2 regions of the Pseudoalteromonas pernae genome follow, and region 2 is predicted to be linked to the other one. Evidence: predicted binding sites of a transcription regulator. Region 2 holds the regulator's gene; the other holds the start of a gene.
The links. Region 2 encodes LexA, which represses DNA repair genes until DNA is damaged. Its sites were predicted from a motif close to TACTGTATNNNNATACAGTA; they were not measured.
Positions count from the first base shown of each region.

Region 1: ruvC (crossover junction endodeoxyribonuclease RuvC) is a predicted target of LexA. The motif match lies at 4,212-4,231, and genes of this name have one in related genera.

Region 1 covers NZ_JBDODM010000002.1:88,124-95,923, reverse strand. Annotated here, with positions in the region: gene cmoA (carboxy-S-adenosyl-L-methionine synthase CmoA) at 1-350, opposite strand, end outside; gene V1358_RS04535 (DUF3334 family protein) at 584-1,264, shown strand; gene V1358_RS04530 (DUF72 domain-containing protein) at 1,261-2,118, opposite strand; gene aspS (aspartate--tRNA ligase) at 2,312-4,099, shown strand; gene ruvC (crossover junction endodeoxyribonuclease RuvC) at 4,270-4,791, shown strand; gene ruvA (Holliday junction branch migration protein RuvA) at 4,805-5,425, shown strand; gene ruvB (Holliday junction branch migration DNA helicase RuvB) at 5,451-6,458, shown strand; gene tolQ (protein TolQ) at 7,233-7,800, shown strand, end outside.
Region 2 covers NZ_JBDODM010000004.1:71,416-79,215, forward strand. Annotated here, with positions in the region: gene V1358_RS10480 (FG-GAP repeat domain-containing protein) at 113-1,459, shown strand; gene V1358_RS10485 (PaaI family thioesterase) at 1,625-2,080, opposite strand; gene grxB (glutaredoxin 2) at 2,093-2,731, opposite strand; gene V1358_RS10495 (DUF924 family protein) at 2,791-3,321, shown strand; gene lexA (transcriptional repressor LexA) at 3,465-4,082, shown strand; gene coxB (cytochrome c oxidase subunit II) at 4,400-5,533, shown strand; gene ctaD (cytochrome c oxidase subunit I) at 5,530-7,104, shown strand; gene V1358_RS10515 (cytochrome c oxidase assembly protein) at 7,104-7,646, shown strand; gene V1358_RS10520 (cytochrome c oxidase subunit 3) at 7,665-7,800, shown strand, end outside.

The sequences.
Region 1 (7,800 bases), on a different contig from region 2:
ATGTCACCGAGCTCAACGCGCACGGGAACCGTTGAACGAAAGCCTTCAAGATGCAATCGGCAACGCTCAACCATAGCTTGTGAATTATCGATAGCGATGATTTCACAGCCTGAGTGGTTTAGGTTGCGGCGCATGCTTAAGGTGACTGCACCGAGAGAACAGCCTAAGTCGTATAAATTGCTGTTATCTTGCGCATATTTTCCTGCTAACTTCCCAAGCGTACTGACGATGGTGGCATATCCGGGCACCGAACGCTCAATCATATCTGGGAATACTTCGACTACTTTGGCGTCAAAGGTAAAGTCTTTTACGTGTTGTTCTGATGCGTAAATACTGTCTTTGGCTGACACTTTGCTAAGCTCTAGCTAGAAACGATGCCACTATTTTAACATTTTTGCGGGCGCTGTGTGGAGCTTTGCGAGTGATTTGTAGTGGGTTAATAGCATCTTTAATTCTCATAAACCTGCTATTGTTATATTTATCTATAAAAAACAATACCTAATGCTGGCTACAAGGGCTCCAGTCACACTCTTATCTCGACTGTAGAAAAATAGCTGGTGCACTTTCATTAGCGAGAATACCAATGAGTAGAAATAAAGTAATAAGCACCGAGGATATCCTTTCCACCTTGTGTCACTCAGTGACGGAGGTGTTATCCTCTGCCAGTGGCAACACCATAAGCTACTCAGCCATGGTGCAGAAGATTACTCGCACCTGCATGCGACCTGACATAGGGTGCTTTGTGTTGTTCGATGGTGGATTTACGGGTTTGGTGGTAACCAACTTTACCTCACAAGCGGCGATGGAAATCTACGGTGATTACATGAACAACATGGGCATGCCACCGGAAGAATTAGCAAAAAGCCATGTGTCAGATGATGTCGCCAATGTTCTTGGGGAGCTGATGAACCAAATTGTCGGTGATTTTACTAATAAAGTTCGCGAGCAGCTACACACTTCAATAACGCAGAATCAACCGAAAATGATGGCGATTAATAAGCAAGTGCAGATATCTGTTGATACCACGATGGACAGGCCACAAGCAAGGCGCGTGACCTTTACTACGCAAAATCAGAACATTTTTTATCTTGAACTGGCGATGGATAAAACAGAATTTATCAAACTTCATGAATTTGATATTACCGAAGCAATTGACCCTGACGACATCATTGCCAGCACCCGAGCGAAAAAACAAAGCGCACAAACCAAAGCGCAAAACGAACCAGATATTGACGACGATTTTATGGAAAATCTGGGCCTTTAGAAAAAACTCGTTTGTTGGTTACGCTCACCGGGAAAAGGATTGAGTACGGGGTGATGGTCACCATTAATCGCTTGCAAATCTAGCATAAATTGGCGCGCGAGCACAGGCGCGCCATCATTATCTGCAGTATGTAAAAACACAAAGGGGTGTTTGCCTTCTTCTAACCATTGCGTAATTTTTTTCAGCCATGGCGCATAAAAGGACTTATATTCATCATTCATACTGGCTATGACGAAACGAAGGATAGGACGCGGGCCTAATGCAATGGCATGTACAGGCAAATGCGGCTTCTTGTTTTGCGCGTCAATTATGGCTTCGTTGTAAGGGCTAACAGCAAATAATGCACGAGTATCCATGCAGATTCTGTCGAAGCCATGGTGGTGACAATACTGATTAAATTGTTTTTCAGTGTCGCTTTTGTCAAAAAAACGTGGGTGACGTACTTCAATACTGTAATTAAGCTCACTAGGCAGTTGAGCCATAAAGGAATGTAATCGACTCATGTGCTCTGGTGCAAAACTTGCGGGCAACTGCAGCATCAAAGAGCCCGTTTTTTCAAACAACGGCGACATTAACTGCAGCCACTGATTTAACGATTGTGAGTCTACTTGCAATGCTAATTCATGGCTAAAGCGTTGGGGAAACTTAAAGGTAAAACGAAAGCTCTCGGGTGTGGCGCTAACCCATCGGGAAATGCTCTGGGGGCTCGGATCAGCATAAAAAGTAGTGTTACCCTCAACTGAGTTAAAGACACTGGCATATTGCTCAAGCATATTTGCAGCCTGTGTTGCGGGTGCAAATAATTGACCTTTCCAAGCGTTGTTGGACCATTGCGGGCATCCAAGATACAACATATTGCCAAATAATCTCGTCATGTGTTTCGAATACCGCGATATGCTAGCACAATCTTAGCAATGCTTGTGTCGAATAATTGACCAACAAAGTGTTTGCTTCGTGACATTGACCGCCGTTTTTATATAATTGACGCAATTTATTTGGCCTTTGCGTGCAACTAGCCCACGCTACTACAATTAAAACAGGAATATTATGCGCTCTATTTATTGCGGACATTTGAATAAAAGTCATGTCGACCAAGAGGTTACTCTTTGTGGTTGGATCAACAAACGCCGTGATCTTGGTGGTTTGATCTTCGTCGACGTGCGTGACCGCGAAGGCCTAGTGCAGGTTGTTTTTGACCCTGAAGTTGAAGGGTTGATGGAAAAAGCGAACAAACTTCGTCAAGAATTCTGCGTTCAGATCAAAGGTATTGTTCGCGCTCGTCCTCAAAGCCAAGTGAATAAAGACATGGCTACAGGCGAAGTTGAAATCTTGGGTGTCGGTCTAGAAATTATTAACCGCTCTGAAGCATTGCCGCTTGATTTTAACCAACAAAACTCAGAAGAGCGTCGCCTTAAATACCGTTATCTAGACTTACGTCGTTTAGAAATGAGCGACCGTATCAAACTGCGCGCAAAAGCATCAAGCTTCGTGCGTCGTTTCTTAGACAGTAACGATTTCCTAGATATTGAGACGCCAGTACTAACTAAAGCAACGCCAGAAGGCGCACGTGACTATTTAGTACCAAGCCGTGTTCACCATGGCAGCTTCTACGCATTACCTCAGTCTCCACAGCTGTTTAAGCAATTACTGATGATGTCTGGTTTTGACCGTTACTATCAGATTGTTAAATGTTTCCGTGACGAAGACTTACGTGCAGACCGTCAGCCAGAATTTACACAAATCGATATCGAAACGTCATTCATGACATCTGATCAAGTACGTGCTGTAACTGAAAAACTAATCCGTGAAATGTGGTTAGAGTTATTGGACGTAGACCTAGGTCAGTTCCCAGTCATGGCTTACGAAGAAGCGATGCGCCGTTTTGGTTCAGACAAACCAGATCTTCGTAACCCGATGGAATTAATCGACGTAGCGGACCTAGTTAAAGACGTTGAGTTTAAAGTGTTCTCAGGCCCAGCAAATGACGAAAAAGGTCGTGTAGCGGTGCTAACAGTGCCGGGTGGCGCAGAGTTATCACGCAAACAAATCGATGACTACACCAAGTTTATCGGCATCTACGGTGCAAAAGGTTTAGCGTGGATGAAGGTGAATGACCGCGCAGCGGGTGCAGAAGGTGTACAATCACCGATTGCTAAGTTCTTGAACGAAGAAGTAATCACTGCCTTGCTTGAGCGTACTAATGCGCAAAGTGGTGACATCATCCTATTCGGTGCCGATTCGCGCAACGTGGTAAACGAAGCGATGGGCGCATTGCGCTTAAAGATTGGCTTAGACTTAGAGCTTACAGATCTTTCTAAATGGGCGCCGCTGTGGGTTGTAGACTTCCCAATGTTTGAAGAAGACGAAGAAGGCAACTTACACGCAGTACACCACCCATTCACTGCACCAAAAGGCGTGAGCCCACAAGAGCTTGAAGCAAACCCTGCGGGTACGCTTTCTGATGCCTATGACATGGTATTGAACGGCTACGAAGTAGGTGGTGGCTCTGTGCGTATCCACAATAGCGAGATGCAAGAAACAGCGTTCCGCGTATTAGGTATTGATGCGCAAGAACAACAAGACAAGTTTGGCTTCCTACTCGACGCATTAAAGTACGGTACACCGCCACACGCTGGTTTAGCATTCGGTCTAGACCGTTTAGTGATGTTGCTTTGTGGTACAGACAATATTCGTGACGTTATTGCCTTCCCGAAAACAACGCAGGCTTCTTGTCTTATGACAGAAGCACCTAGCCCAGCAAACCCAGATGCGCTTAAAGAGCTAGGTATCGCAATTGCACCAAAGGCAAATGCAGAGCAAGAGCAAGGCGAATAAGTTTTTGACTCTTGATATATAACAAAAGCGGCTTCGGCCGCTTTTTGTATTTTTAGCCCTCAGATTACCTGCCAGACATTACAAAGCAGCTTTTTCACGGTGATTGCCTTTACACTGGTCATCCATACAGTTACCATTATTCACAGCTAAAACAATAATAAGGTATGTGAGTGAGTATAATTTTGGGTATTGATCCCGGCTCGCGATTCACAGGCTATGGCGTGATACAACAACAAGGCCATAAATTTGCCTATTTAGGCAGTGGGTGCATTAAATTAGGCGACAATCCATTCCCTGAGCGCTTGAAAATGATTTTCCAAGGCGTGACGCAACTGATTAGTCAATTCAATCCAGACTCATTTGCTATTGAGCAGGTGTTTATGGCCCACAATCCAGACTCAGCGTTGAAGCTCGGTCAGGCGCGCGGTGCGGCTATTGTTGCGGCGACGATGGCAGATATCCCAGTGCATGAATACTCAGCAAGGCAAGTAAAGCAAGCGGTTGTAGGTAAGGGCTCTGCTGAGAAGACGCAGGTCCAGCATATGGTTAAACATATCTTAAAATTACCAGCAACTCCTCAGGCAGATGCTGCTGATGCGCTGGCGATTGCCATGTGTCATGGTCACTCACAACAGAATCTAATTAAATTGGCAGGTCAGGCACGTAAAACGGTGCGTGGCCGCTTAAGGTAACTCAGAGGTAGCAATGATTGGACGAATTCGCGGGGAATTAGTAGAGAAGCAACCACCAGAAGTATTGGTTGATGTCGGCGGTGTCGGCTATGAAATAAACTTACCAATGAGTTGCTTCTATGCCTTGCCAGAGTGTGGGCAACAAGTCACCTTGTTCACCCATTTTGTTGTGCGTGAGGATGCCCAACTGCTATTTGGCTTTAACACCAAAAATGAGCGTGCCTTATTCCGTGAATTACTCAAAGCCAACGGCGTCGGACCAAAGTTAGGGCTGGGTATTTTGTCAGGCATGTCTGCGGAGCAGTTTATTCGTTGTGTTCACCAAGGTGATGCAAGCACCTTGGTTAAGCTTCCTGGGGTTGGTAAAAAAACCGCTGAGCGTTTAGTGTTAGAAATGAAAGACAGGCTCAAGGACTGGGGCCCAGATTTATTCACGCCACACACCGATGCAGCAGCACTCTCTTTGGCTGGTGGTGATACACTTGTCCACGGAAGTGCTCAGGACGATGCAGTTGCGGCACTTGAATCTCTAGGTTATAAGAACAACCAAGCGGTCAAGGCAGTAAAAGCAGTTGCTCAAGAGACCATGACTTCTGAAGAAATTATTAAGCAAGCGCTTAGAGCGATGCTGTAACGAGATACTCTAACGAGACAAATACATGATTGAAGCGGATAGGTTGATAGAGCCTCAACAGCAAGGCAATGAAGACGTCGTTGATAGAGCAATACGTCCAAAACTGCTGGCGGACTACCATGGGCAACCGCATGTTAAACAACAAATGGATATTTTTATCGAAGCGGCTCGCTCACGCAGTGAAGCGCTCGATCATTTGCTCATTTTTGGTCCCCCAGGTTTAGGTAAAACAACCTTAGCCAATATTGTTGCCAATGAATTAGAAGTGAGCATCAAAACAACCTCAGGCCCAGTGCTAGAAAAAGCAGGGGATTTGGCAGCCTTGCTCACCAACCTTGAGGCTCATGATGTCTTATTTATTGATGAAATTCACCGCATGAGTCCGCATGTTGAGGAGATTCTTTATCCAGCCATGGAAGATTATCAGCTTGATATCATGATTGGCGAAGGGCCAGCTGCGCGGTCAATTAAACTGGATTTGCCACCTTTCACCTTAATTGGTGCGACTACTAGAGCGGGTTCGTTGACATCCCCTCTGCGCGATCGATTCGGTATTGTGCAGCGTTTGGAGTTCTATAACGTTGACGATCTTGCCTCAATTGTAAAACGCTCTGCCTTTCATCTTGGTTTGGAAATCGATGAACAAGGTGCGTACGAAGTGGCGAAGCGCTCGCGCGGCACGCCTCGAATTGCCAACCGATTACTACGCCGTGTACGTGACTTCGCAGAAGTAAAAGGTGATGGCTCAGTATGTGCGAGTATCGCAGCTCAAGCGTTGGACATGGTCGATGTGGATAAAAGCGGATTTGACTATATGGACCGTAAGTATCTACTGGCAATAATTGAAAAGTTTATGGGCGGCCCGGTCGGTTTAGAAAACTTAGCTGCAGCTATTGGTGAAGAGAAGGAAACCATCGAGGATGTCATCGAGCCTTATCTTATCCAGCAAGGGTTTATTCAACGCACACCAAGAGGGCGTATCGTATCAAACCATGCTTATGCGCACTTTGGTCTGCAAAAAGCGCAGTCGTAAAGTTCAATTATTATTTAGAAATACCCTGCCGAGCCTATGAGTTCGGCTTTTTTATGTCGATTAGTCATAAGTTGAGATGTGATTCACAAGGCATTAAGACTTCTGCGATTAGCATCGGTGGCGTTAAGGTAAAAAAAAGCCCGCTAGGAAGCGGGCTAAACAACAAGTTGAAGGAAGTAAATCCGAAAATACATCAGCTAATTAGTAGTAGGGCCAATTAGCTAATGGGTGAGGTGGGGAATCAGAAACCACCTCATGAACTGTGCATAAGAGCCATAGTTGGTTGCGCTAGCTCAGTACAGGGAGAATATTAAATCTCTCTGTAAAATTGTTCAAACTAGAAAAATTATTTTTTTCGGATAAAAAAAACTAATAGCGAATATTTTTTTAAAGATGATTATTTAATCATTTTGTATGGGGTTAACTCTTTTACACTGTGATTTATAAGGGTTTTTATCATTTTGTGCTTTTTTTGTTCTATTAGAATTACTATTTTTTAACTTTCTGCTGATTGATAAAATGACAGCTTATGCGACTAATTTGCATAAAACAGATGTTTTTTGAACTTTTTTTCACTATTTGCTGCCTTAATAAACAACATCTAGTTAAGTGTTAGGGTGAGTTGTATGCCATTCACCCAAGCATACTGGCAATTCATGGCAAGGCCATTGTCAGCTTAATAACGACTGGGTACACTAAGGTTCATTGTGTGTCGTACACTGTGTCGAGTACGGATACAGTTTATAGAAGTAACTGCGCTCTAGGAGAAAAGACGTGGATTCAGGATTAAATTTTATTGATCTTATTTTAAAAGCGAGTGTGCTAGTTCAATTAGTGATGCTCACATTAGTGGCTCTATCGGTAATTTCATGGGCTATTATCATTCAGCGCCGTAAAACCTTGAGTAATGCGCTGTCTAACGCTAAGAAATTTGAATCTCGTTTTTGGTCTGGTGTGGATTTATCCAAGTTATATAACGAAATCTCAGCACGCGGTGTGCAAAGCGAAGGTGTGGAATTGATTTTCACATCTGGTTTTAAGGAATTCGCGCGCTCTAAAAAGTCGGCAACCAGCCCAAGTGCAGTAGCAATCGACGGCCCACATCGAGCAATGCGAGTGGCATTATCTCGTGAGATTGAGAAACTAGAAAATGGCATCCCGTTGCTGGCAACCATAGGCTCAATTAGCCCTTACATTGGTTTGTTCGGAACTGTATGGGGGATCATGACAGCCTTTATTGCACTTGGTGCAGTAAAGCAAGCAACTTTGCAAATGGTTGCACCAGGTATCGCTGAAGCGCTTATCGCAACAGCGATGGGTTTATTTGCAGCTATTCCAGCGG
Region 2 (7,800 bases):
ATAAAAATAAAAATATTATGGCAACATAACAGTTACATAATTGTAAGTAATAGAGGATGACTATACAACTGCATCGCATCACAAACTATGTTGTTATTTTACAGGTGAAAACATGCAAAAATTACTCTATTTAGCTTTAGTAAGCTGTTCGTTGGCAAGCCAAGCAGGGGAAATAAAACTTATAATAGAAGGCTCTGGGGTTGTATCCTCAGCCAGCGGTGAAGTGAGCTGTAGTGAATCTTGTACCATCGACACTACAAATGTGAGTCGGATGCTTCAAGTAACGCCCAGTGAGGGCTGGAGTTTCGAGGCTTGGCAGGGTCAGCAATGTGATGGTGGCAACTATCTAAAGCTTGAAGATAATTTAAGTGATATTAGTTCTGCAAGTGGCGGAGCAAAAACATTGCAGGCTATTAATATTAATAATGATGAATACACAGACTTAGTCGGCATAAGTTTATTTACAGGGGTAGTGCATCAACTTATCAATCAGTCTGGTGAGGGGTTTGCACGTCAGAAACTGCTCAGTGGCTTAAGTTATCCAGCCGCTCTAGATGCTTATGATTGGAACAATGACGGCTTCGAAGATTTACTAGTGAGTGACTTTACAACAAGAAGGATCAAACTATATATCAACGATGGTTTAGGTCAATTTAACTTCACGAAGGATATAGTGATTGAGGGAATAAGGCCTTACGCCTTTACCGTTAATGATTATGACCAAGATGGTCAGCCCGATTTGTTTATTTCTAGTTTCACAGCCGATACATCTGGCGACCTGTATGCTCTAGTGGACAGTATAAGTGAGGCTAAAACTGCCTTATATATCAACGAAAGCGACGTGTTCACAGAAGCTTTGCATATTTCCGACCATGCCGCAATTACACTTGATAGTCATACAGACCCTGTTTCCGGTCAGGTGCAACTGGTTGCCGCAGAAATAGTCGCTGAGGCGGTGAGTGTGTATAGTCAAGGCAGTGGCTTTTCCCGCCTAGTTATTGACAGTAGTGACGCCCCCTATGGTGTTGCATTTGCTGATGTAGATAAAAATGGCAGTGTGGAAGTCCTGTCAGCTCATTACCTTCAACCTCGTTTAAGTGTTCTTTATAACAATGGCAAACAGAAAGGTGATGTTGCAGCGGCTGCTGACGGACTTACCGCTACTGCGGTAGCTGATTTAAATAATGACGGTTATTTAGATGTCGCAACAGGCGAATTTAATACGAAGAAATTTTATTATTTTGCTGGCTACAACTATCAGGATTGTTTGGTAAATCAGGGCACTAATATTGAGCTTAAAGCTGTCTTTACAGAGGGGCAATCGGCTACTCCTCCTCCCGCTCAGCCACAACCTGGCGATAATTCGCCAAGCGATAAAGGGTCAACTGGCGGTACTACTAACTTGCTATTGTTGTTGTTGGCTGCAGGCATTTATTTACGCCGATACTTTAGGGTGTAACCCTCAGCTAAAATGCAAAGGCTCTCAATGAGCCTTTTCTATTTTCCAGCGAAGTGCAAGCAACTTGTCTGTGCTGCGCTTTTAGACTCGTAACAAAGTTTTCTAAATCCGTTGTATTATGTTCGAGTTCAGCATGGCAACACTATTCGCATGTTCGGGCAGCTCTCACCCTTTACTTCTTTTCTCCACCACCGCAGCAGTCATCCTTGAAATACAACACAGATCGCCAGCGCTATTGTAAATCTTAATCTCCCACACCGATGAGCGGCCGCCTAGGTGCACGGGTTTGGTCACGGCTTTGAGTGTGCCGGTGCGTGACGCTTTGAGGTGGTTGGCGTTGATCTCTTGGCCGACGCAGTAGTATTTGCTGGTATCGACAACAAAGTTGGCGGCGTAGCTGGCGACGGTTTCAGCCAATACTACATATGCGCCACCGTGGACGATGCCGATAGGGTTATATAATTCGTTGGTTACTGGCATGGTGGCAACAAGGTAATCGTCGCCGATTTCGCTTATTTCAATGCCGAGCTTGGTCATTAAGGTGCCTTTTTCACCCACGCCAAGGTCGAGCTTTTTACACAGGTCAAAATCGATATCTTGGGCCCAAATACGTTTGCTCATGCTTACTACTCCTTATACAGCAACGTCTGTGAATGTTCTGATGTTGCTCATGGTGGCAACTTGGTGCACATAGTGCTGGATATGTTCGGGAGTGTGCAAGCCTTTTACGACGGTTAGGTTGCGCAAGAAGGGGAAGATAGCAACATCGGCCCATGAGATTTCATCCGGCGCATCGAGCCAAGAGAGCTCATCCAAAGCCCTATCCATGATCGTTATATCTTCATCACTGTGGGCAAGAATATCAGCGAAGGTAGCCCCCAAGAGCGCCTCCTTTTTATCGCAGTAATAGACGATGGCGTTTGGTGTGCCAAATTCCGGTAGAGCGAGTTGCGGCCAGCGCGGTAAGGTTAAGCGTAAAAAGGTAGGTAAGTAGGTCTCTACCCATTTGCTTGCTGGCGTGAGGTAATCACCATGATCCAATGGCATTTTTGCACGTTTGCAGAAATAGGCGGCAATATCGAGGCTTTGCGCCATGGCAATGTTTTGGTTTTTAGCTAATATGGGAACAGTGCTTTTGCCCACTAACTGGATAGCGGTGGTCGTGTCGTCGGCTTGTAAGTAGCATATTTGCACGTCTATATTTCGTGCACGAGCGACCATTGTGGCTTTAACTGAATAAGGGCAATGTTCATAAATGTAGAGTTTCTTCACGGTTAATATTGCCTTGTTTGCAAACGGCTTCACACCCTCTTTACTTTGAAGGAGAGAATATGGATTTTCAATCTGTGTATGATTTTTGGTTTGAGCAATGCCAACCCGAGGACTGGTTCAAAAAGAGTGTAGCGTTTGACGACAAGGTCATTAAGCTATTTTCGCAACTGCATCATGCCGCAGCCATGGGCGAGTTAGCGCATTGGCGCAACACAGCTCAAGGGGCGCTGTGTGAAATCATTGTGCTCGACCAATTCTCGCGCAACATGTTTCGCGATACGCCAAAGGCTTTAGCCTTTGATGGACTCGCACTGTGTTTGGCTCAGCACGCGGTGGATAAGGGTTTCGACATGCAATTGAATGAGCAAGAGCGTCCGTTTATGTACATGCCCTACATGCACAGTGAAAGTAAGGTTATCCATCAGGAGGCTGATAGGTTGTTCAAGCCATTGGATAATTATGAATTTGAAGTGGCGCACAAGAAGATTATTGATCGTTTTGGTCGATACCCGCATCGCAATGAAATACTGGGGCGCAAATCCACGGATGATGAAATTGTGTTTTTAACTCAGCCTAACAGCAGCTTTTAGTATTTAAGCGTTGGCGTAATGACAAAAACCCAAACCTAAGTAGGCGCATTTTTTTGAGCTGAGCAAATTGCCTGATTTTATTTGCGATTTTCTGACAACTGTATATACTCACAGTTAAATGTACTGTATGGAAACCCAGTTGTATGCGTCCTTTAACTAATCGCCAATCGCAAATTTTAGAGCTGATCAAAGTATTTATTAAAGACACAGGCATGCCGCCTACGCGTGCTGAAATTGCACAAACACTGGGGTTTCGCAGTGCGAATGCCGCAGAAGAACACCTTAAAGCCCTTGCTAAAAAAGGGGTGATCAAAATGAAGCCCGGTGCCAGCCGTGGTATTCAATTGGTCGAAGAGGAAGAGCCTGAGCAATTAGGCTTGCCTCTGATAGGTCGCGTCGCTGCCGGTGAACCCATCTTGGCCCAAGAGCACATTGAAAGTCACTGCCAAATCGATCCATTACTGTTTAAGCCTGCCGCTGATTACCTACTACGTGTTGATGGTATGAGTATGAAAGACATCGGTATTATGGACGGCGACCTGCTGGCTGTGCATCGTGCTCAGGTTGCGGAGAACGGCCAAGTGGTGGTTGCGCGTGTTGGTGATGACGTCACCGTGAAGCGTTTAGAGAAAGCCGGTCGTAAAGTATTGCTACATGCAGAAAACGAAGAATTTGCGCCAATCGAAGTCGACCTAGAACATGAATCCTTCAATATTGAGGGTTTAGCGGTTGGTGTTATCCGAAATGCCGATTGGATGTAGTTGTAACGAGTAAATATAGGCCCCCAATACGCCGTTGATTGGGGGTTTCCAGCCCTTTTCTAATTCCTTTTTCTGTACGCTAACAGATTGAAACTCCCCAAAATATTTATTGAAAAAAGCAAAACAAAAACGCCTATTTTCTTGCTATATGCCCAATTCTTGACTAATTGGTTAGATTACAGGCTTTGCTGGTTGCTTTTTAATCGCTTTGTGTAAAGTAAATGTAATCGGCCAGTTCTAAGCATAATAATAATGAAGATTGGCTAGCAGTAACTGCCTCTTCTCTTTTTGCGTTGCGCGTTTTAAGGAGATGGTACATGAAGAAGCTTTGCTCCCTCATGTTGCTGTGTTTGTTTGCCCCGCACTTGGCTTTAGCAAATAGTGATTATAATTTGCGCCCAGGGGTGACCGACATCAGTGAAAATGTTTACCAGTTACACATGACGATATTTATCATCTGCTGTGTCATTGGGGTAATAGTGTTTGGTGTGATGTTCTGGGCCTTACTCAGACACCGCAAATCTAAAGGGGCTAAACCCGCATCTTTCCACGAAAGCACCAAGGTCGAAATACTTTGGACCGCGATCCCATTTTTAATCCTCATAGGTATGGCTGTTCCTGCCACCAAAACCTTGATAGCGATGGAAGACACTTCTAAAGCAGATGTCACCATCAAGATCACCGGTTCACAGTGGAAGTGGCACTACGAATACATGGGCCATGATGTTGGCTTCTACTCGTTGCTCTCAACGCCACAAGAGCAAATTCAAAATGCTCAAGATAAAGGCGAGCATTATTTGCTAGAAGTCGACAAGCCGTTGGTGATCCCAACAGATAAAAAAGTACGCTTTTTAATGACTTCAGACGACGTTATTCACTCTTGGTGGGTGCCGGATTTCGCAGTTAAAAAAGATGCCAATCCAGGCTTTATCAACGAAGCTTGGACCAAGGTAAACGAAGCGGGCATCTACCGCGGCCAATGTGCTGAGCTATGTGGTAAAGACCATGGCTTTATGCCTGTAGTGGTTGAAGCCAAAGCGCCTGAAGAATTCGAAGCGTGGTTGGCTGAGCAAAAACAAGCAGTGCAAGCTCAGGCGGATGCCGATGCTGCCTTGCTTGACCAGACGCTCACTCAAGAAGAGCTTATGGCCACAGGTGAACAAGTTTACATGGCGCGCTGCGCAGCGTGTCACCAACCCACAGGTCTGGGGTTACCGGGTGTATTCCCTGCGATTAAGGACAGCCCTATCGCCAAAGGGGAGATCAAGGACCACATAGATATCGTGGTTCATGGTAAGCCAGGTACAGCGATGCAGGCATTCGTTAGCCAGCTAACACTCAAAGAACTCGCTGCTGTCGTGACTTACCAGCGTAATGCATTTGGCAACGATACTGGTGACACAGTGCAACCAAGTGCGATTCAGGCCGCAATTGATGGGGAAGGACAATGAGTACAGCTGCTGCAACACATGAACATCACGGGCCTGCAACGGGTATTAAACGCTGGCTCTTTACCACTAACCATAAAGACATAGGTACACTTTACCTGTTGTTTTCACTGCTTATGTTTTTGACGGGCGGAGCGATGGCCATGGTCATTCGCGCCGAGCTATTCCAGCCGGGACTACAGCTCGTTGACCCACACTTTTTTAACCAGATGACCACAGTGCATGGCTTAATCATGGTGTTCGGTGCGGTTATGCCAGCCTTTACGGGACTAGCTAACTGGATGATCCCGATGATGATTGGCGCGCCAGATATGGCGCTTCCGCGTATGAACAACTGGAGCTTCTGGATTTTACCATTCGCGTTTGCGATTTTATTGTTGTCGCTGTTTATGGAAGGTGGTGGTCCGGCGTTTGGTTGGACTTTCTACGCGCCACTTTCAACGACTTATAGTAACGACAACACAGCGTTGTTTGTGTTCGCGGTGCACATCATGGGTATCAGCTCCATTATGGGGGCTATAAACGTGATTGTTACCATAGTGAACTTACGCGCACCAGGTATGACGTGGATGAAACTGCCGCTGTTTGTGTGGACATGGTTGATCACCGCCTTCCTGCTGATTGCGGTTATGCCAGTGCTTGCCGGTGCGGTAACCATGGTACTCACGGATAAATACTTTGGTACCGACTTCTTCAATGCCGCAGGGGGTGGTGATCCAGTCATGTTCCAGCATATTTTCTGGTTCTTTGGTCACCCTGAGGTATACATCATGATTTTACCGGCATTCGGTATTATCTCGACGATTGTACCTACCTTCTCGCGTAAAAAGCTGTTTGGGTATGCGTCGATGGTGTACGCCACCGCATCTATCGCCTTGTTGTCATTTGTGGTGTGGGCGCACCATATGTTCACCACAGGTATGCCGCTCGCAGGGGAGTTGTTCTTTATGTACTCCACCATGCTGATATCCGTGCCGACCGGGGTGAAGGTATTCAACTGGGTGGCCACCATGTGGCGAGGTTCTATCAGCTTTGAAATACCGATGATGTTCTCCATCGCCTTTATTGTGCTGTTTACCCTTGGCGGTTTCTCCGGCTTGATGCTGGCGATTACGCCGGTGGATTTCCAATACCACGACACCTACTTCGTGGTGGCGCACTTCCATTACGTATTGGTAACTGGGGCGGTGTTCTCGATAATGGCAGCAGCTTATTACTGGCTACCTAAATGGACAGGGCACATGTACAGCACCACCTTGGCAAAATGGCACTTCTGGATGTCGCTGATCAGCGTTAATGTGCTGTTCTTCCCAATGCACTTTGTTGGCCTGGCTGGCATGCCACGTCGAATCCCAGACTATGCACTGCAATTTGCTGACTTCAACGCCATTATCAGTATCGGTGGTTTTGCCTTTGGTTTATCACAATTACTGTTTGTTGCTGTGGTCTTCAAGTGCATTAAAGCGGGTGAAAAAGCACCTGCAAAAGTGTGGGACGGTGCCGAAGGTCTGGAGTGGGAAGTCGCATCGCCGGCGCCATACCACACCTTTGAAACGCCGCCTAAGGTGCAGTAATGAACCACGCGCCGTTATTGAAGAAACTCGTGATCAGTGTGATAGCAATGTTTGCTTTTGCATTCGCACTGGTACCGCTGTACGACGTGTTTTGTGATGTCACTGGCCTCAATGGCAAGCCATCCATGGAGCAAGCGCAGCAAAGCGAAGTGGTGGATGAAAGCAGAGAAGTCACTGTGAGCTTCACCACCCATGCGCAAAGCGGCGCACCCTTCATAGTTGATGCACAAGTACAAGAAGTCGTGGTAAAGCCCGGAGAAATGAGCGTCGTGACTTTCTCTGCGGCCAACACCGCAGATGAAGCGCGGGTGATGCAGGCTATTCCATCTGTGTCCCCGGGCTTAGCAGCAAAATACTTACACAAACTGGCGTGCTTTTGCTTTGACCAACAAACAATGCAAGCCAATGAAAAACAAGAATATCAATTAAGGTTTTATGTCGATACAGCGTTACCTCCTGAATACGAAGAGTTAACGTTGTCATACACGCTTTTTGATATCAGCGCCAAGCATCCAGAAGCTTTGGTTGCCTCGGCGCGATAAACCAAATGAGGCATAAATATGAGTGAACAGTATGAAAAGTACTACGTACCGGCCCAGAGCCCTTGGCCGATTGTCGGTGCAGTAGCCATGTTCTTCATCGCTGCAGGTGCGGGTTTAACCGTAATGCAGATGGGTCAAGAAAGTAGCCATGGTC